DNA from 4 places in the Streptomyces sp. BBFR2 genome. Region 2 is predicted to be linked to each of the others. Evidence: riboswitches for the same ligand, from Rfam matches in the RefSeq annotation. Region 2 holds a riboswitch; each other region holds the start of a gene.

Region 1 (4,755 bases), 510 kb from region 2:
TACTGCCTCGGCGCGCCACTGGCCCGCCTCGAAGGACAGACCGCCCTCGCCACCCTCCTGACCCGCCTGCCCGACATCCGGCTTGCGGCGGAACCGGACGATTTGCGGTGGCGCGGCGGGCTCATCATGCGCGGTCTGCGCACCCTCCCCGTGACGTTCACCCCGGCCCCCTGACGACACGCCGCCCACCCGCGCGGACGGCCGTCCGGGGCCCAGTAATTGACGCTCCATCAGGCACGTGACCTACACGTGATCTCCGCTACACCAGCTTGTGACGCCCCGTGGGCCCGGCTACCTTGCCACCGAACAAACGCTCCACCGCTCGGTGGTGGCCGTACCGGACCCCGGGCGGCCGCGCCGGGGCGCCGGGGCGGACAACTCAACCGCCGCTCGAAAGGCAATCGCATGCGCACCGGCAACGGCAGACACCGTCGCCCCCGCCAGGCACCGGCCCTCTTTGTCACGGCGGGAGTGACCGGCGCGGGCCTCGCCCTGCCCCTCCTCGGCACGGGCGCCGCCCACGCCGCCGACGCCACCACCTGGGACCGCGTCGCCCAGTGCGAGTCGGGCGGCATCTGGTCCAGCGCCCCCGGCAACGGCTTCTACGGCGGACTCCAGCTCACCCTCGACATGTGGCGCGACCACGGCGGTCTGGAGTACGCCGCCCGGCCCGACCTGGCCAGCCGCTCCCAGCAGATAGCCGTGGCCCAGGCGATCCTCGCCGAACGCGGCCCGGACGCCTGGCCGCGCTGCGCCGTCGACGCCGGGCTCACCGAGGACGGCGGCACCCCCGACGTCGACCCCGGCGGCACACCCCCCGCCGACACGGACGGCAGGCTCCCCGACACCGGTACCGACACCGACCCCGGCACCGACCCCGGCGCCGACCCGGGCACGGACACCGGCCAGGACGGGACCCACGCCCCCGGCACCCCGGACCCGGACACCACCGACCCGTCCACCCCGGACGGCACCCCGGACCCGTCCACCACCCCCGGCACGCCTGACCCCACCGGCTCCCCGAAGACGCCGGGTGAGCCGCGGCGGCCCGACGGCACCGCCCCCTCCGGCGATCCGTCCACCGATCCGTCCGGCCACGCCACCGACCCCGCCGGGCCGTCGCACCCGTCCCGTACGACGCCCCCGGCGGACCGCGACGGCTCCCGCGGCGACGGCTCCGGGCGCCACCGCGGCGGCGGTGACGACGAGGGGGACGGCGACCGCACCCCGGGGCGGCACGCCTCGCGGGGCGGCGAGCGGGCGGAGCCGGGCGACGGCTCGTACACCGTGCGCCCCGGTGACAACCTGTCAGCCATCGCCGAGGCGCGGGAGCTGCCGGGCGGCTGGCCCGCGCTGTACGAGCGGAACGAGGACGTCATCGGTGACGACCCGGACCTCATCCACCCCGGTCAACTCCTCGATCTGGGCCACTGATCGGGGCGATAGGCGCCTTTTGCCCGTTTTGGCGAAAGTGAGACATGGCTCTCGTCGCGCTCCGTGGTGTCCGACCCGTCCCGGCAAATCCGCACCACGCCCCACCTGCGGAAATGTGACCCCTCTGTGATCATTGACGGTCAACTGGGCGCAGAAAGCGGGGTTTGAACGAAACAGAGGGTTCTGCTTACGGTCAGCACCGCTCGCCAAAGCGGGCCCTTCGTTCACACGCCGAATCCTGCCGGTGGGCGAAGGTGGTCGACGCGCAAGCGCCGAAGGCAGGAGCGGGGGACCCAAGGTAAGCGCCGGCCCCACCCGTGAAAGCGGGTCAACCGGCTTGGGGTGAAGCCGTGCGAAAGCACGGCCGGGCAATCCACGCCGCCCGAACCCGACAGCTCACCTCGCAGGCGTCGGTGAGGAAAACGAACCATGCTGAGCAACAAGGCCAAGCACCGCCGCCCCTCCAAGGCCGTCCGCGTCGCGACCCTCGCCGGTGTCGCCGGCGCCGCCGTGGCCGTCCCGCTGATGGGCGCCACCAACGCCTCCGCCGCCTCCGTCGCCACCTGGGACGCCGTCGCCCAGTGCGAGTCCGGCGGCAACTGGTCGATCAACACCGGTAACGGCTACTACGGCGGCCTGCAGTTCTCCGCCTCCAGCTGGGCGGCCGCCGGCGGCACGCAGTTCGCGCCCCGCGCCGACCTGGCCACCAAGGCCCAGCAGATCCAGGCCGCCGAGAAGCTCCTCGCCATCCAGGGCCCGGGCGCCTGGTCCTGCGCCGGCGCCGGCAACCTCACCGCCGGTGGCCCGTCCCCCGACCTGAACACCGGCGCCACCACCAAGGCCGCCCCCAAGCAGCAGGCGCCGAAGCAGCAGGCCCAGCCCAAGGCGGCGCCGAAGCAGCAGGCCCCGCGGACCGAGGCCGCCCCGAAGCGCGCCCCGCAGCACCACGTCATGGGCCACGGCAACTACACCGTGAAGTCCGGCGACACCCTGGCCAAGATCGCCAAGGCGCACGGCAAGAACTGGAAGTCGGTCTACGCGGACAACAAGTCCACCATCGGCTCCAACCCGAACCTCATCTTCCCGGGCCAGAAGCTCCACATCTGATCCCCGCGGCCCGATCCCCCCCCGCGGGGCACCGCTCACCGCCCCGCACCCCGGGCTCCCCGGCCCCGCCGTCCCCGTCCCCACCGCCACGAGGCGCGCCGGGACATGACGGCCGCCCCTCCCGGTCCACCGCTCCCGTACGTACGGCGGTACGTACGGCACACCGGACCGGGGGACGGCACCGGCGCCCGGGCCTCGCGGGCCGCGGCCCCGGCACCGTCCGGGCCCCGCGCCCGCCGCATCACCCTCCCCACGCGACGCCCCGTCCGGCGCGCACGTCCCCGGGGTGGCACCGGCTCCCGAGCCGGTGCCACCCGCCGTGCGCCGAGGCGGGGTTTCGCCGTTCCGTACTCTGGTGCCGGACACACCGTCGTGGCCTGCCCCTTATCCGCCTGCTTTTCCGTTCCGTGGCCTTCGTTGCCGAAAGGCCGGAACCCGGCGTCCGAGGCACTTTCGTCCCGTAGTGCGGGCCGCGAGGCAGTCGAGGACCCGGGGGCCGTTAGGCTCGTGCCGCAGAACTCCAGACACCCATGAAGGAGACAACGTGCCGTCCATCGACGTCGTCGTAGCCCGGGAAATTCTCGACTCGCGAGGTAACCCCACGGTCGAGGTCGAGGTCGGCCTCGACGACGGCTCCACCGGCCGGGCCGCCGTTCCGTCCGGCGCCTCCACCGGCGCCTTCGAGGCCATCGAGCTGCGCGACGGGGACCCCAACCGCTACCAGGGCAAGGGCGTCGAGAAGGCCGTCCTCGCCGTCATCGAGCAGATCGGCCCGGAGCTGGTCGGCTACGACGCCACCGAGCAGCGCCTCATCGACCAGGCCATGTTCGACCTGGACGCCACCGACAACAAGGGCTCGCTGGGCGCCAACGCCATCCTCGGCGTCTCCCTCGCCGTCGCGCACGCCGCCTCCGAGGCCAGCGACCTGCCGCTCTTCCGCTACCTCGGCGGCCCGAACGCGCACCTGCTGCCCGTCCCGATGATGAACATCCTCAACGGTGGGTCGCACGCCGACTCCAACGTCGACATCCAGGAGTTCATGATCGCCCCGATCGGCGCGGAGTCCTTCTCCGAGGCGCTGCGCTGGGGCGCCGAGGTCTACCACACCCTCAAGAAGGTCCTGAAGAGCAAGGGCCTGGCCACCGGTCTCGGCGACGAGGGCGGCTTCGCCCCGAACCTCGGCTCCAACCGCGAGGCCCTCGACCTCATCCTGGAAGCCATCAAGGAGGCCGGTTACGCCCCCGGCCAGGACATCGCGCTCGCCCTGGACGTCGCCGCCTCCGAGTTCTACAAGGACGGCAAGTACCAGTTCGAGGGCAAGGAGCGCTCCGCCGCCGAGATGACGGAGTACTACGAGGAGCTGGTGGACGCGTACCCGCTGGTCTCCATCGAGGACCCGCTGTTCGAGGACGACTGGGCCGGCTGGAAGGTCATCACCGACAAGCTCGGCGCCAAGGTCCAGCTCGTCGGCGACGACCTCTTCGTCACCAACCCCGAGCGGCTGGCCCGCGGCATCGAGGAGGGCTCCGCCAACGCCCTCCTGGTCAAGGTGAACCAGATCGGTTCGCTCACCGAGACCCTGGACGCCGTCGAGCTGGCCCAGCGCAACGGCTTCAAGTGCATGATGTCGCACCGCTCCGGCGAGACCGAGGACGTCACCATCGCCGACCTGGCCGTCGCCACCAACTGCGGCCAGATCAAGACCGGCGCCCCGGCCCGCTCCGAGCGCGTCGCCAAGTACAACCAGCTCCTGCGCATCGAGGAGATCCTGGACGACGCGGCGGTCTACGCCGGCCGTTCGGCCTTCCCGCGGTTCAAGGGCTGACCCTCTCCAGGGCTGATACCCCGGCACAGGTGCGCCCCGCCCCACCCGACCGAGGGCGGGCCACCCGCCGCCACGGCCTGCGTTCGTCCCCGGCGACGGTCCCGTACCGTTGCCGGGGACGGCTGCGCTTCCGACCGGCCCCGCCCGGCGGGAGCGCAGGAACTCCATGACGGTCGGCCCAAGGGGAGGCGACGTGTCCGCGGACCGGTTCTCGACCGCGACCCGGCTCAAGGCGCTCGGCGAACAGGCGGCGGCCCGCGTGCAGCGCGTCCGGCGCCCCCGCCGCAACCGCCTCACCGGCCGGGCGGCCCTGCTGGCCCTCGTCATGTGCTCCCTCGTCGTGGCCCTGGCCTACCCGATACGGCAGTACGTCTCGCAGCGCTCCGACA
Region 2 (4,755 bases):
CTGCGGAACACGGCGCTCACCGCCCTCGCGGCGCTGCTCGGCCAGTTGACGGCGGCCCTCTACACCGACACCCAGGACACCAATCTCTCCGCCACCGAGGTCTTGACCGTCTTCGTCGTCGCCGTCCTCGCCCTCGGCATCAACCGCGTCGTACGCCTCTCCGACGCCCGGCTCGCCTCCGTACGCGATGTCTCCGAGGCGGCGCAGCGGGCCGTGCTGCCGACGCCGCCGGAGCGGATCGGGGGGCTGGCGGTCGCCGCCCGCTACGTGGGCGCGCAGGCCGACGCCCGGATCGGCGGGGACCTCTACGCGGTGCAGGAGACCCCGCACGGCGTGCGGCTGATCGTCGGTGACGTACGGGGCAAGGGGCTGGAGGCGGTCGAGGCGGCGGTGATCGTCATCGGCGCGTTCCGGGAGGCGGCGGAGCAGGAGGCGACGCTGGAGGCGGTGGCCGGCCGGCTGGAGCGGGCCCTCCAGCGGGAGGGGCGGCGGCGCGAGGGCCTGGACCAGTACGAGGGGTTCACCACCGCCGTGCTCGCGGAGATCCCGTCCGGGGAGCGCGCCGTGCTGCGCGTCCTCAACCGCGGGCATCCGCCGCCGCTGCTGCTCGCCCCGGACGGCGGGCTGCGGACGCTGGTGCCCGCGGTGCACGCGCTGCCGCTGGGGATGAGCGAGGTGGCCGGGTGGCCGGACCGGGCGGACGAGACGTTCTTCCCCGCCGGTTCGGTCCTGCTGCTGTTCACGGACGGCCTGACGGAGGCCCGCAACCGCGCGGGGGAGTTCTACGACCCGGTGGCCCGGCTGCGCGGCCGGGCCTTCCCCGGGCCGGAACGGCTCCTGGACACGCTGGTCACCGAGGTCGCCGCGCACACCGGCGGGGCGGGCGCCGACGACATGGCGCTGCTGGCGGTGCAGCGGCCGCTGGAGGAGTAGGGCGCGCGGGCGTGGAGCGTCGCGTGGGCGCGGCGGGGCGCGGGCGGAGCGGCGCCCGGCGCGCGGGGGGCTGGTGCGCGCCGGACGCGCGGGGGAGCCCTGGGACCGCACCCGCGCGCGGGGCGTACGGCCGGGCCCCGCGCGCCGGTGCCGCCTCCGGGTGCGGACCCCTACGCCACCCAGTGCAGGCTCTGGCCGTACGCCCCGGTCAGGGCCACCGGGCGGTCGTCCAGCGCGAGGGTCAGCAGCCGTTCCCGGTCGTCCGGGGCGAGGCGGACGGCGGACGGGGCGGGCCGCCACGGGGTGACGGAGTGGTGCTCCTGGGAGATCCAGTGGCCGCCGCCCGGCCGCCCGGCGAGCAGCGCGCGCACCCGGTCGGCGAACCGCTCCCGGTGCGCGGGCGGCAGCGCGGGCAGCACATCGGTGTGCAGGACGACGAGGGTGGCGTCCGCCGGGACCCGCGCCGCCAGTGCGGGCAGCTCCCCGACCAGGTCGCCGCGGACGATCTCGGGCCGCGGCGCCGCCCGTACCGCGTCCACCGCCGCCGTCAGCAGCCGCGCGCGCTCCGGGGTGCCCGGCCACACCAGGGACCGCAGCCAGCGCAGCGCCTCGGGGTCGCCCACCGGGTCGAGCGGGGCGGGATCGATGCCGCCGCGCCACACGATCTCCGGCAGCCGCGCGGGCGGCGCCGCGTCCGCCTCGGCCACCCGGTTCTCCCGTCCGACGCGGCACCGGAAGGTGACCGGGCTGTCCGGGGCGCCGAGGGTGTGCGTCTCCGGGGGCGCGGCCGGCCCGGGCGTCCCCGGGGCGGCGGGCTCGTACGCGTACCGGTAGCGGTCCGGATGGAGGCAGAGGCCGGCCGAGGTGCCCAGCTCCAGGAGGGCCAACGGGCCGCGGAGGCGGGCCAGGAGGGGCAGCAGGGCGGCGCAGCGGGCCGGTTCGCCGGTCCGGGGGGAGCGGCTCATGACGACGGCGCGGACCTCGTCCCAGTGCCGGATCGTCCACTCGCGCCAGCGGCCGTACGCCGGCTCGCCGCGCGGGCCCTGCTCGGCGTGCGGACCGTCGAGGTGGCGGACGGCCGCCAGCAGAAGGCCGGGGTGCTGCCTGTCGCCCGCCGGGAGGGACGCGGCGAGGAGTTCGCACAGCTCCTGGTCCTGCCCGATCCGCGCCGTCAGCTCCTCGTGGGCCGCACACCGGCCCCGCGCCTGCCACCAGGAGAAGTCCCGGTAGCGCGCTGCCAGGGCCGGTGCGTTGTTGACGAAGTCGACGACCATGATCAGACGCTACTTCGCTCACGGAGCGTGAGGGATACGCACCCCTCCGCATAACAAGTGATGCACAATCACGCGGAGGCCGTTTCGTGAGGGGCGGTCAACTCGCCCGTTTTTCACGGATGTTGCCCCGGAAAGTCTTGGCCAGGGAACGCGGTCGGGCGGAGCGGATTCACGGGAACGCTTGGAAAACGGCCGCGATCTCTATTACTGTCCGATAACGGAGCGCGGTCGTCCCAGCCGTCGCAGAGGCGGCACCGTGCCCCCACGCCGAATCCCGTACGCGCTCTTCAGGTACCCGGACATCCGGGCACACCGGTGGTCACTTCGCATACGGCGCTTCCGTGCACGCCGGTGCGCCGATATTTCGTGAACTGCCGTGATGTGTCCTGATGTTGTGCCGGGCGGCCCGAGCGGCGCGGAGGGAACCGGGGAACCACCACCATGGGGTGAATCGGACGCCTCGGCCAGAGGCCGCCCGTAGGAGACCTTCCTGCTCCGAACCCGTCAGCTAACCCGGTAGGCGCGAAGGAAGGAAAGGAGTGCGCCCCCGTGGCGTCCAACAGGCTTGCCCCCGAGGCCCCGTCCGCCCACCTCTCCCACGGCTTCGCCCCCGGGCCGACCGCCGCCCCGGCCGACACGGCGGTCTTCGCCCCGGGCACGTTCACCCAGGAGGGCCTCGCCGCCCAGGGCCCCGGCCCGTACGGCGCGGACGCCGGCGGGCCCGCGCCGCTGGAGACCGCGGGCGCGGCGGACGACGCCCCCGGTGAGTGGAACCCGACCGAGGAGTCCGTGCGGGCCGTCCGCGGCCGTCACCGTGTCGCCAAGCAGCGCGGCGGGCTGGCCCGCGGCGGCACGGTCCTCGGCGTCGGCGTGATCGCGGCGGTCGGCGCCGGCGGGATGGCGACCGCCGAGGAGAAGCCGCCGGTCCCGATCTCCGTACCGGACCTAGGCACCCTCGCCGCCGACGTCACCGGAGCGCTGCCGGACGCCGAATCGCTCCCCGGCATCGGGCCGTTGCTCGGCTCCTCCGACGACGCGGACACCACCACCGCGGCGCCGCTGTCGTCCGCCGGCCTCACCACCGAGGACGGCCGGGGGACGGGCGCCGGGGAGGCGCTGCGCAGCCGCATCCTCCAGCAGGCCGACAACCAGCAGACCGCCGCCGAGCGCGACGCCCGGGACGCCGCCGAACACACCGCCTTCGCCCAGGCGGAGAAGACCGCGGCGGGCGACCACCAGGACGCGGTGGCCGACGCGAAGGCGGAGCGGGCCGAGGCCGCGCGCAAGGAGGCGGCCGCCAAGGCGAAGCGCGAGGCCGAGGCCCGTGCCAAGGCGGAGGCGGCCCGCCTGGCCGAGCTGGCCAAGAGCTATCTGCTGCCGGTCACGTCGTACACCCTCACCGCGAGCTTCGGTCAGGCGGGCGACCGCTGGGCCGCCGACCACACCGGCCAGGACTTCGCCGCCCCCACGGGTACGCCGGTCAAGGCCGTGCACTCCGGCACCATCACGCAGGCGGGCTGGGCCGGTTCGTACGGCTACCGCATCGTCCTCACCCTCGACGACGGTACGGAGCTGTGGTTCTGCCACCTGTCGTCGATGGTGAAGACCGGCGGGAAGGTCTCCACCGGCGAGGTCATCGGCCGTGTCGGCGCCACCGGGAACGTCACCGGCCCCCACCTTCACCTGGAGGTCCGCCCCGGTGGCGGCGGCCCCATCGACCCGGTGCCGTGGCTGCGCGGGCGCGGGCTGCACGTCTGACCCCTGGGGGAGCCGGCTGATTCCGGGGGCGCCGTCGTCGGCGGGAGGTGCGGCGCCCGGGTGTCCGGCGCCGCGCCGGGGCGCCGTCGCGGTTCCGGGCGGACCGTGGTTGCCGGGGCGCGCGGGGCGCTGCCGTGCGCCGGGCGGGGGCCCGGGCACCTGGGGCGCGCACGGTGCCGGCGCGCGCCGGTCGTGGCCCCGGTCCTGGCCCCGGGCGAGGCGGCTCCCCGGGCGCCCGTCGCGGTGCCGTGGCGGGGCGCGGCGGCCCGTACGCCCGGCATACGGGACGGGCTCCTCCGGATGCCGCGCGCAGGAATATCTCCGCACGTCGTCACGCTGCACCTACGCATGACCACCACCACGCGTAAGCCCCTCGGCTCGCTCTCCGTCTCCCCGCTCTGCCTCGGCGGCAACGTCTTCGGCTGGACCGCCGACGAGTCCGAGTCCTTCGCCGTGCTCGACGCGTACGTCGCCGGCGGCGGCAACTTCATCGACACCGCCGACGTCTACTCGGCCTGGGTGCCGGGCAACAAGGGCGGCGAGTCCGAGACCGTCATCGGCGACTGGCTCGCCGCCCGCGGCAACCGCGACGATGTCGTCATCGCCACCAAGGCCGGCGCCCACCCCGACCTCAAGGGCCTGGCCGCCGACACGATCAAGAAGGCCGTCGAGGGTTCGCTGCGCCGCCTGCGTACCGACCACATCGACCTCTACTACACCCACTACGACGACGAATCGGTCGAGGTCGGCGAGTTCCTGACCGCCCTCGACGACCTCGTCCGGGCCGGCA
Region 3 (4,755 bases), 1.2 Mb from region 2:
GGCGCCGACACGGGCTGCGTCAACATCCCCGGGAAGGTCAACGCCGACAGTTGGCTGACCGTCGATGTGCGCCAGATGGTCATCAACACCTTCCGGGCCGGGGACCGCCCCGGTTCCTGGGCGCTGGCCGGGTACTCCGCCGGGGCGCACTGCGCGACCAGGCTCGCCCTGGCCCACCCGGACCGCTACCACGCGGCGGTCAGTATGTCCGGGTACAACGACCCGGCGGGCGAGGCCACCTCACTCGCCGGCAAGGACCCGAAGCTGCGGATCGAGAGCAATCCGCTGCACGAGCTGAGGGAGGCGAACGCCGCGGGCCGCCCGCCGCGCACCGCGCTCTTCCTCTCCGGCGCCCCCGGCGACGGCTACGAGGCCGCGCTCGGACTCCAGCGGGAGGCCCGGCGGCCGACCACGGTGACCGTACGGCGGATCGGCAAGGACGCCGGCGGCCACACCACCGCGGTCTGGCGCCAGCAGGTTCCCGAGGTCTTCCGTTGGCTGAGCGGGCAGGTCAGGGGCTGACGGCCGAGCGGCGGCGATCGGGGGACCGGCGGCCGGGGCCGAGCCCGCCCGTCGTAGGGACGGCCCGCCCGCCAGGGGCCGAAGCCGCCCGCCACGGGCCGAAGCCGTCCCACCCGGCCATGCCCCGAGCCGGCGCCGTCGCCTCACCCGCCACGGTTCCCGAGCGAGCGGCACCCGGCCCGGGCACCGTTCGCCCGCCGAAGGCTTCCGTCCCTGAAGCCTTCCGCCCCACAGCGGCTACCGCCCGGAGCCGAAGCCCCGCACCCCGGGGCCCCGGGGCCGAGCCGACGCCCCGAGCGGCCCTCACCCCGAGGAAGCGGCCCTCACCCCGAGGAAGCGGCCCTCACCGCGAGGAAGCGGCCCTCACCCCTCCCGTACCACCGCCGTGACCGGTGAGCGGAGGTGCCAGCCGAGGGCCGTGTAGAGATTCCGGCCGGGCGGGCCGGCGACGAGTACGGCCTCGAAGGCGCCCCGCCGGACGGCATGGGCGGTGAGCGCGGCCATCACCAGGCGGCCCAGGCCCCGGCGGCGGTGTTCCGGCTCCGTGCCGATCAGGTCGTGGACGGCGGACAACGGGGCACCGCCCGTGCCGCCGGTCAGCGCGGTCCGGCCGCTCGCGGCGGGCCGGTCGGCCGCCGCCCGGCCCGTGACCAGGATCCGTACGTCCAGGATCCCGTCGCACTCCTCGGTGACGAGGCGGTAGCCGGGCGGGGGCACGGTGTCCGGGGGAGACGGCGGCAACGGGGCGGTCATGAGGTACTGCGGTTCGTCGTACCGCCAGGCGCCGGTGAGCAGCGGCGCGACGCGGTCGCGGGGCGCGCAGATCTTGAGCCAGACGTCCGGCGCCACCGTACGGGCCAGCTCGCGCAGGACCGCGGGGTCGGCGGCCGGGAGGACGTAGCGGGCGGCGTGCCGCGGGCGGCCGACCTCGATGCGGTAGCCGCCCAGAACCGCTCGCGGCGGCGGCGTCGCGCGGGACCGTGCCCACCCGTGTGCCCAGACGGCGGCGATCCGCGCCAGAGCGGCGGGGTCACCCGCCACCGGCGGACCGGCCGGGGCACCCGGCCCGGCCGGGCCGCCCGTATGTCCGCCTCGCTCCGGGGCGCCAGGGCCCCGCTCCGGGGTGTCGGGGACGGGGCGGCGGGCGGCATCGGCACGGTCCATGCGCCGCACCCTAGAGCCGCCCCCACGGCGCGGACAGGCCGTGAACAGGCCAGGAACAGCCGCGACGAGGCCCCCGGGAGGAGGTATGGGGGAGACCGTTACGATCCGCACTATGGACGTAGTAATCAATATCTTCGTCGGTCTGCACATCATCGGTATCGCCTCCCTGCTGGGAGGCTTTCTGACGCAGATGAAGGCGATGAGCGCGGGCACCGCCCGGTTCGTGCCGGCGATGCTGCACGGTGCGCTGACGATGCTGGTCACCGGCATCGTGCTGGTCGGCCTGAACCAGGCCCAGGGCAGCCCGGTCGACAACATCAAGATCGGCATCAAGCTGGCCGTCCTGGTCGTCATCCTGGGGCTGGTCTACGTCAAGCGGGACGAGGAGAGCGTCGCCAAGCCGCTGTTCGGCACGGTCGGCCTGCTCACCATGGTCAACATCTTCATCGCGGTGCTCTGGGTCTGACCCCGGGAGGGGCGCGCGGCGATTCCCCCGCGCCCCCGGCCCACCCCGCGCACGCCACCGGCCCGGCCCCTCACCGAAGGGGCCGGGCCGGTGGCGTTCTCCGGGGCGGTCACGCGGCCCGGCGGGGCGTCACGCCGGGCGGACGCTCCCGTAGATCGGCATGTAGTAGATCGACTCGATGCGTACGCTCGCGCCCGGCTTCGGGGCGTGGATCATCTTGCCGTCGCCGATGTACATCCCGACATGGCTGATGTCGTTGTAGAAGAACACCAGGTCACCGGGGGCGAGGTCCTTGGTGGCGACGCGCTGGCCGAACTTCACCTGGTCCCAGGTCGTCCGCGGCAGGTCCACCCCGGCGGCCTTCCACGCGGCCTGCGTCAGCCCGGAGCAGTCGTAGGAGTTGGGGCCGGTGGCGCCCCAGACGTACGGCTTGCCCATCTGCGCGCGGGCGAACGCGAGCGCCTTCGCGGCCTTCGTACGGTACGAGCCGTCGGCCGGTCCGCCGCCCTGGCCGGGGTCGGTCGTCCCGGGGGAGCCGGTGTCCGTGCCGCCGCCACCGGGCCGCTCGCGCTGCTTGCGGGCCTCCTCCTCGGCCTTGCGGCGGGCGGCCTCCTCCTTCTTGCGCTCCAGCTCCGCCAGGCGCGCCTTCTCCTGGGCGGTCAGGTCGGAGAGCAACTGCCGGGCCTCGGCCAGCTTGCCCTGGACCGTCCGCTTCGAGCCGGCCAGCTCGCTCTGCGACTCCTGGAGGCGCTCCAGACTGCGGGTCGCCGCGGCCCGCTGGCGGGCCGCGGCCGCCTGCTGCTCCTGGTAGGCGTCGACGGCCTGCTGCTGCCGTCCGGTCAGCCGCTCCATGAGGTGGCTGCGGTCGGCGAACTGCTGCGGGTCCTTGGCGAACATCAGTTGCGCCGTGGTGCTCATCCCGCCGCTGCGGTACTGCGCGGCGGCGAAGGTGCCCAGCTCACGGCGGGCCTCGTTGAGCTTCCCTGTGCGGCGGGCGGCGGCGTCCTGGAGGTCGCTGACCTCCGCCCGCCGCGCGTCGACGCGTTCCTTGACGGCGTTGTACTTCTGGGTCGCGACCTCCGCCTGGTGGTAGAGGGCGTCGACCTTCTTCTTGACCTCTTCGACGGTCGGCTTCGGGGCCCGGGGGGCCGCCTCGGCGGACTGCGACAGCAGGGTGACGGTGGCGAACGCCGCGGTCGTCAGTCCGGCGGCCGTCCGGCGGCTGCCGGGCGAGGTGAGGGCGCGGGTGCGCGGCTTGCGGTGCGACGGCAAGGCCGGCGACTCCTTCCGTGGACCGCCTACCGGGTTAGCTGTCGGGTTCGGGCGGTGTCGCAACGGAAGGCTTGCCCTACGGCCGGTACGTCCGCGCGCGGCGGCCGTGCAGGTCGATTCACCCCGGTGGTGCTGGTGGGTCCCCGGCTCCGGGTGCCGTGGGGCAGGGCCGGACTCGGCGGAGGCGGCCCGTGCGGACGCTGTCGTCCGCGGGATGCGGGCTGCCCGAGCGTGAACCTAGCCAACTCGTGTGGCTCCTGTGAAGGCAGGTGTTCGAATTGCCCGAAACCTTTCCGTGACCTGTGTGCATGAAGTGACGATCGCGTGGGCAGGGCGAGGTTTCTGCGGTGAATGCCGGATTCGTGGGAGCTGGGGGCGGAACCCTCCTCCTTCCGGCCTTTCCCCGGCTCCGGGCCCGACTGTCAGTGGGGCGGCCTAGACTCGGTGGGCGATGAGCAGCCTCTTTGACGACAGCTTCCTGGCGGACCTCGCCCCCAAGGACGAGGAGCCCCCGCCGCCCCCCGAGGACGAGCACGGCCCGGCCCCGGAGGAGGTCCCGCACGACCTCTTCAGCGGAAAGTTCGACGCGCCCGTGCCCCGGGACGCGCACTACCGCGACGGCGCCGCCCGCCCCGCCGTCGACCCGGCCGCGCTCCTGGAAGGGCTCAACGACGCCCAGAAGGCCGCCGTGGTGCACTCCGGCGGCCCGCTGCTGATCGTCGCCGGGGCCGGTTCCGGCAAGACACGTGTGCTCACCCACCGCATCGCCCATCTGCTCGCCGCCCGCGGCGTCCACCCCGGCCAGATCCTCGCGATCACCTTCACCAACAAGGCCGCCGGTGAGATGAAGGAGCGCGTCGAGGAGCTGGTCGGCCCCCGGGCGAACGCCATGTGGGTCTCCACCTTCCACAGCGCCTGCGTCCGCATCCTGCGCCGCGAGTCCAAGCACCTCGGCTTCACCTCGTCGTTCTCGATCTACGACGCCGCCGACTCCAAGCGCCTGATGGCCCTGGTCTGCCGCGATCTCGATCTCGACCCCAAGCGGTTCCCGCCCAAGTCCTTCAGCGCCAAGGTCTCCAACCTCAAGAACGAGCTCATCGACGAGGAGACCTTCGCCGGGCAGGCGGCCGACGGCTTCGAGAAGACCCTGGCCCAGGCGTACGCGCTCTACCAGGCGCGGCTGCGCGAGGCCAACGCCCTGGACTTCGACGACATCATCATGACGACCGTCAACCTCCTCCAGGCGTTCCCGGACGTCGCGGCCCACTACCGCCGCCGCTTCCGCCACGTCATGGTCGACGAGTACCAGGACACCAACCACGCGCAGTACA
Region 4 (4,755 bases), 2.3 Mb from region 2:
GCGCACCAACTACTTCGAGACCATGCCCGCCCATGAGCTGGAGCTGGCGCTCTGGCTGGAGGCGGACCGCATGGGCTCCCTCCTGACGGCGCTCGACGAGGAGTCCCTGGAGAACCAGCGCGACGTCGTCAAGAACGAACGCCGCCAGCGGTACGACAACGTCCCCTACGGCACGGCGTTCGAGAAGCTGACGGCGATGGCGTACCCGGAGGGGCACCCGTACCACCACACGCCCATCGGGTCGATGGCCGATCTGGACGCGGCGTCCCTGGAGGACGCGCGGGCGTTCTTCCGCACCTATTACGCGCCCAACAACGCGGTCCTGTCGGTGGTCGGTGACATCGACCCCGAGCAGACGCTCGCCTGGATCGAGAAGTACTTCGGGTCGATCCCCTCGCACGACGGCAAGCAGCCGCCGCGCAGCGGTGAGCTGCCGGAGATCATCGGCGGCCAGCTACGGGAGGTCGTCGAGGAGGAGGTACCCGCCCGCGCCCTGATGGCGGCCTACCGCCTGCCGCACGACGGCACCCGTGAGGCGGACGCCGCCGATCTCGCGCTGACCGTGCTGGGCGGCGGCGAGTCCTCGCGCCTGTACAACCGCCTGGTGCGCCGCGACCGCTCCGCCGTCGCCGCCGGGTTCGGTCTGCTGCGGCTGGCCGGTGCGCCGTCCCTGGGCTGGCTGGACGTGAAGACGTCCGGCGGTGTGGAGGTCGCGGACATCGAGAGCGCCGTCGACGAGGAACTGGCCCGGTTCGCCGCCGAGGGGCCCACCCCGGAGGAGATGGAGCGGGCGCAGGCCCAACTGGAGCGCGAGTGGCTCGACCGCCTCGCGACGGTCAGCGGCCGCGCCGACGAACTGTGCCGCTACGCCGTCCTGTTCGGCGACCCGCAGCTCGCGCTGACCGCCGTGGGGCGTGTCCTGGACATCACGCCCGAGGAGGTGCAGGCCGTCGCCCAGGCCCGGCTGCGCCCCGACAACCGCGCGGTGCTCGTGTACGAGCCGACCGCCGCCGACGACAGCGCCGACAACGACGAGGAGGCGGACCGGTGAGCGACGCCACCACCCGCGAGGACCTGGCCATGAGCGAGATGACCTTCCACCCGCAGCCCAAGGGCGGGGCGCCCAGGCCGTGGGCCTTCCCGGCGCCCGAGCGCGGTGCGCTGCCCAACGGCCTGACGGTGCTGCGCAGCCACCGCCCCGGCCAGCAGGTCGTCGCCGTCGAGGTCGACATCGTCGCGCCGCTGGAGACCGAGCCGGCGGGGCTGGACGGCGTCGCGACGATCATGGCGCGGGCGCTGTCGGAGGGCACCGACCGGCACGACGCCGAGGAGTTCGCCGCCGAACTGGAGCGGTGCGGCGCCACGTTGGACGCGCACGCCGACCACTCCGGTGTCCGTGTCTCCCTGGAGGTCCCGGCCTCCCGGCTGCCGCGCGCCCTGGGGTTGCTCGCCGACGCGCTGCGCGCCCCCGCCTTCCCCGAGAGCGAGGTGGAGCGCCTGGTGCGCAACCGCCTCGACGAGATCCCGCACGAGCTGGCCAACCCGGGGCGCCGCGCCGCGATGGCGCTGTCCAAGGAGCTGTTCCCCGCGTCGTCCCGGATGTCGCGCCCCCGGCAGGGCACCGAGGAGACCGTCGGACGCATCGACGCGGCGGCTGTCCGGGCGTTCTACGCCGCGCACGTGCGGCCCGCGGCGGCCACCGCGGTGATCGTCGGTGACTTCACCGGCATCGACGTGGACGCGGCGCTCGCCGACACGCTGGGCGTGTGGCAGGGTGCCGCCGCCGAGCCGGTCACCGTCACGCCGATCACCGCGGACGACACCGGCCGTGTGGTGATCGTCGACCGCCCCGGCGCGGTGCAGACGCAGTTGCTCATCGGCCGGATCGGCGCCGACCGCCACGACCGCCAGTGGCCCGCGCAGGTCCTCGGCACGTACTGCCTGGGCGGCACGCTGACGTCGCGTCTGGACCGGGTGCTGCGGGAGGAGAAGGGCTACACCTACGGGGTGCGCTCCTTCGGGCAGGTGCTGCGGTCGTCGGCGCCGGACGCGCCCGGCGGCCCGGTCGGTGCCTCGCTGCTGGCGATCAGCGGCTCGGTCGACACGGAGTCCACCGGGCCGGCCCTGGACGACCTGTGGAAGGTGCTGCGCACCCTCGCGGCGGAGGGCCTGACGGACGCCGAGCGGGACGTCGCGGTGCAGAACCTCGTCGGTGTCGCGCCGCTGAAGTACGAGACGGCGGCGGCGGTCGCGGGGACCCTCGCCGACCAGGTGGAGCAGCACCTGCCGGACGACTACCAGGCGCAGCTCTACGCGCGGCTGGCCGAGACCGGCACGGTCGAGGCGACCGCCGCCGTGGTCAGCGCCTTCCCGGCCGACCGGCTGGTGACGGTGCTGGTCGGTGACGCGGCGCAGATCGCCGAGCCGGTGCGGGCACTGGGCATCGGCGAGGTGAAGGTCGTCAGCGGCTGACGGCCCGGTGGAGCGGTGGCCCGACCGGGTCACCGCGGCGCCGGCTTCCGGTACGGAGGCTCGGCAGAGTGGGACGGAACGGGATCCCGGGGGTGGTCATCCACCCCCGGGATCGTTCGTATGTCCGGTTTTGGTTCCGCTGTCACGGTGTGGTGTAACGCACAATATGGCGTTTCTGTTTGCCGATTGAAAGTTGCCACGATTAGCGTCATGCGCGCTGTCCGTCAGTAGCACGCCGCAACCGCGGCACCGGGCAGTCATCGCCGAGTCCCCGTACGGCGCGAGCCAGGGGAGCCGGGGACCCACATGTCCCCTGGGGTGAATCGGGCGCCTCTTCCGGAGGAGCCCGTAGGAGACCTTCCTGCTCCGAACCCGTCAGCTAACCCGGTAGGCGAGAAGGAAGGAAAGGATCAGCCAGCACATGGCGTTCACCCGTGCCACCGGGAAACACCGCCGTCCGAGCCGCAGTGCCCGGACGACCCGCAACATCGCCTCCGTCGCGGGTCTCGCCGCCACCGGCGTCGTCGCCTCCGTCGCCTCGCCCGCGATGGCCGCCACGTCCGGTGCCGCGCACGACACCGGTCTGCACCGCGCCGTCGTCATCGGTGACGAACTCGCCGAGCGGGTCGAGGCCCAGGCCGACGCGCAGCAGGCCGTCGCCGAGACGGCCGAGGCCAAGGCGAAGGCCGAGGCCGAGGCGGAGAAGCAGGCCAAGGCCGCCAAGGCGGCGGCCGACAAGCGGCACGAGGCGAAGGTCCGCGCGGCCCGCGAGGAGGAGCGCAAGCGCCTCAACGCCTTCGTCGCGCCGATCTCCGGCTCGTACGTCTCCACCGCCTACCAGGCGTCCAGCGGACTGTGGTCCTCCGGTTCGCACACCGGCATCGACTTCCACGCCGCCACCGGCACGAGCGTGCACGCCGTCGGCGCGGGCACCGTCGTCGAGGCGGGCTGGGGCGGGGCGTACGGCAACAACATCGTCATCAAGATGAACGACGGCACCTACACCCAGTACGGCCACATGTCGCAGCTCGGCGTCTCGGTCGGCCAGCGGGTGATGCCCGGTCAGCAGATCGGTCTGTCCGGCGCGACCGGCAACGTCACCGGTGCCCACCTGCACTTCGAGGCCCGTACCGGCCCGGACTACGGCTCGGACATCGACCCGATCGCCTACCTGCGCGCGCACGGCGTCAACGTCTGACGTCCGCCCCACGCGGTCCCCGGAGCCCCGGCTCGCCCCACAGGGCGTCCGGGGCTCCGTCGCGTCCGGTGGCGGGTGGCCGGATTTCCCGGGGCCGGGAAAGGTGCTCACCAAAAGATCACCATGAATAAGTGAAGGCGGTAAAGCAGCCTTCACCGTCGAATAGAGTCGCCGAAAAGGCGCCGCGGGGCGGCGTTTTCCGGGAAGGACGGTGGAGGCGCCCACGATGACGCGAGGCCAGATTTCCGTGCAGCGCATCTCCACGGCGATCCGCGACGACATCGTCTCCGGCGCGCTGCTTCCGGGCAGCCGGCTCGTCGAGGAGCTTCTGGCCGCCCGTTACGGCGTCTCCCGGGTGCCGGTCCGTGAGGCGCTGCGCACCCTGCAGTCCGAGGGGTTCGTCACCGCGCGGCGCCATGCGGGGGCGTGTGTCGCGGCGCCCACCGCGCAGGAAGCGGCCGACCTGCTGGACCTGCGGGCGCTCCTGGAGCCGATGGGCGCCGCCCGCGCCGCCGCCCGCCGCACCGACGCGCATCTGAAGGTGTTACGGGGCGTGGTGCGGCTCGGCAGGGAGCGGGTTCACCGCGGCTGCCCGGGCGATCTGCCCCGGTTGGACGGCTGGTTCCACGAGACGCTGGCGCGGGCGGCGGGCAATCCGGGGCTGACGGCGCTGCTGATCCAGGTGCGCCGGAAGATCGACTGGATGTACGTCGTCGAGCGTCCGGCACGGGACGCGGAGACGTGGGACGACCACGGCGCGGTGCTGGACGCGGTGGCCCGGGGCGACGCGGAGGCGGCGCGCGCCCTGATGGCGTCGCACATCGCGCGGTCGCTCCCGGCGTACCGTCCGCGCCGCCGCCCGGCGACCGCGGTACGCCGTCCGCCGCGTTCCGTCGGCAGCGGGCGGGTGCGTTCCGCCTAGGCCCGGTATTCGGGGCGGTGGGCCGGTGGCGGGATCTTTTCGGTACCGTGCGGGGAATTACGGAAACGGCCGTGCGGGGAAAGCGGACCGGCTCGGGGAATTCCCGCGCCGTGGAATTGTGCATTTCTGTGTGCCGGCCGCCCGTGTGGTGAAGGAACGCGTG

What was found. A riboswitch is a leader RNA that binds a small molecule or an ion and turns the genes downstream of it on or off. The one in region 2 is predicted to bind cyclic di-AMP.
Region 1: linked by a shared signal. The riboswitch ahead of ACGH2B_RS17250 (transglycosylase family protein) and the one ahead of ACGH2B_RS14900 (M23 family metallopeptidase) in region 2 are both predicted to bind cyclic di-AMP.
Region 3: linked by a shared signal. The riboswitch ahead of ACGH2B_RS09480 (NlpC/P60 family protein) and the one ahead of ACGH2B_RS14900 (M23 family metallopeptidase) in region 2 are both predicted to bind cyclic di-AMP.
Region 4: linked by a shared signal. The riboswitch ahead of ACGH2B_RS05100 (M23 family metallopeptidase) and the one ahead of ACGH2B_RS14900 (M23 family metallopeptidase) in region 2 are both predicted to bind cyclic di-AMP.

Annotation. Positions count from the first base shown of each region.
Region 1 is NZ_CP172415.1:4,249,556-4,254,310, forward strand. Features, by position in the region: gene ACGH2B_RS17240 (cytochrome P450) at 1-174, shown strand, start outside; gene ACGH2B_RS17245 (transglycosylase family protein) at 406-1,434, shown strand; cyclic di-AMP (ydaO/yuaA leader) riboswitch at 1,654-1,859, shown strand; gene ACGH2B_RS17250 (transglycosylase family protein) at 1,864-2,541, shown strand; gene eno (phosphopyruvate hydratase) at 3,086-4,366, shown strand; gene ACGH2B_RS17260 (septum formation initiator family protein) at 4,560-4,755, shown strand, end outside.
Region 2 is NZ_CP172415.1:3,736,140-3,740,894, forward strand. Features, by position in the region: gene ACGH2B_RS14890 (PP2C family protein-serine/threonine phosphatase) at 1-933, shown strand, start outside; gene ACGH2B_RS14895 (DUF2332 family protein) at 1,104-2,207, opposite strand; cyclic di-AMP (ydaO/yuaA leader) riboswitch at 2,593-2,744, shown strand; gene ACGH2B_RS14900 (M23 family metallopeptidase) at 2,757-3,965, shown strand; gene ACGH2B_RS14905 (aldo/keto reductase) at 4,314-4,755, shown strand, end outside.
Region 3 is NZ_CP172415.1:2,509,115-2,513,869, reverse strand. Features, by position in the region: gene ACGH2B_RS09495 (alpha/beta hydrolase) at 1-522, shown strand, start outside; gene ACGH2B_RS09490 (GNAT family N-acetyltransferase) at 886-1,686, opposite strand; gene ACGH2B_RS09485 (hypothetical protein) at 1,799-2,152, shown strand; gene ACGH2B_RS09480 (NlpC/P60 family protein) at 2,282-3,424, opposite strand; cyclic di-AMP (ydaO/yuaA leader) riboswitch at 3,432-3,615, opposite strand; gene pcrA (DNA helicase PcrA) at 3,876-4,755, shown strand, end outside.
Region 4 is NZ_CP172415.1:1,466,096-1,470,850, reverse strand. Features, by position in the region: gene ACGH2B_RS05110 (M16 family metallopeptidase) at 1-1,051, shown strand, start outside; gene ACGH2B_RS05105 (M16 family metallopeptidase) at 1,090-2,472, shown strand; cyclic di-AMP (ydaO/yuaA leader) riboswitch at 2,724-2,881, shown strand; gene ACGH2B_RS05100 (M23 family metallopeptidase) at 2,894-3,670, shown strand; gene ACGH2B_RS05095 (GntR family transcriptional regulator) at 3,897-4,592, shown strand.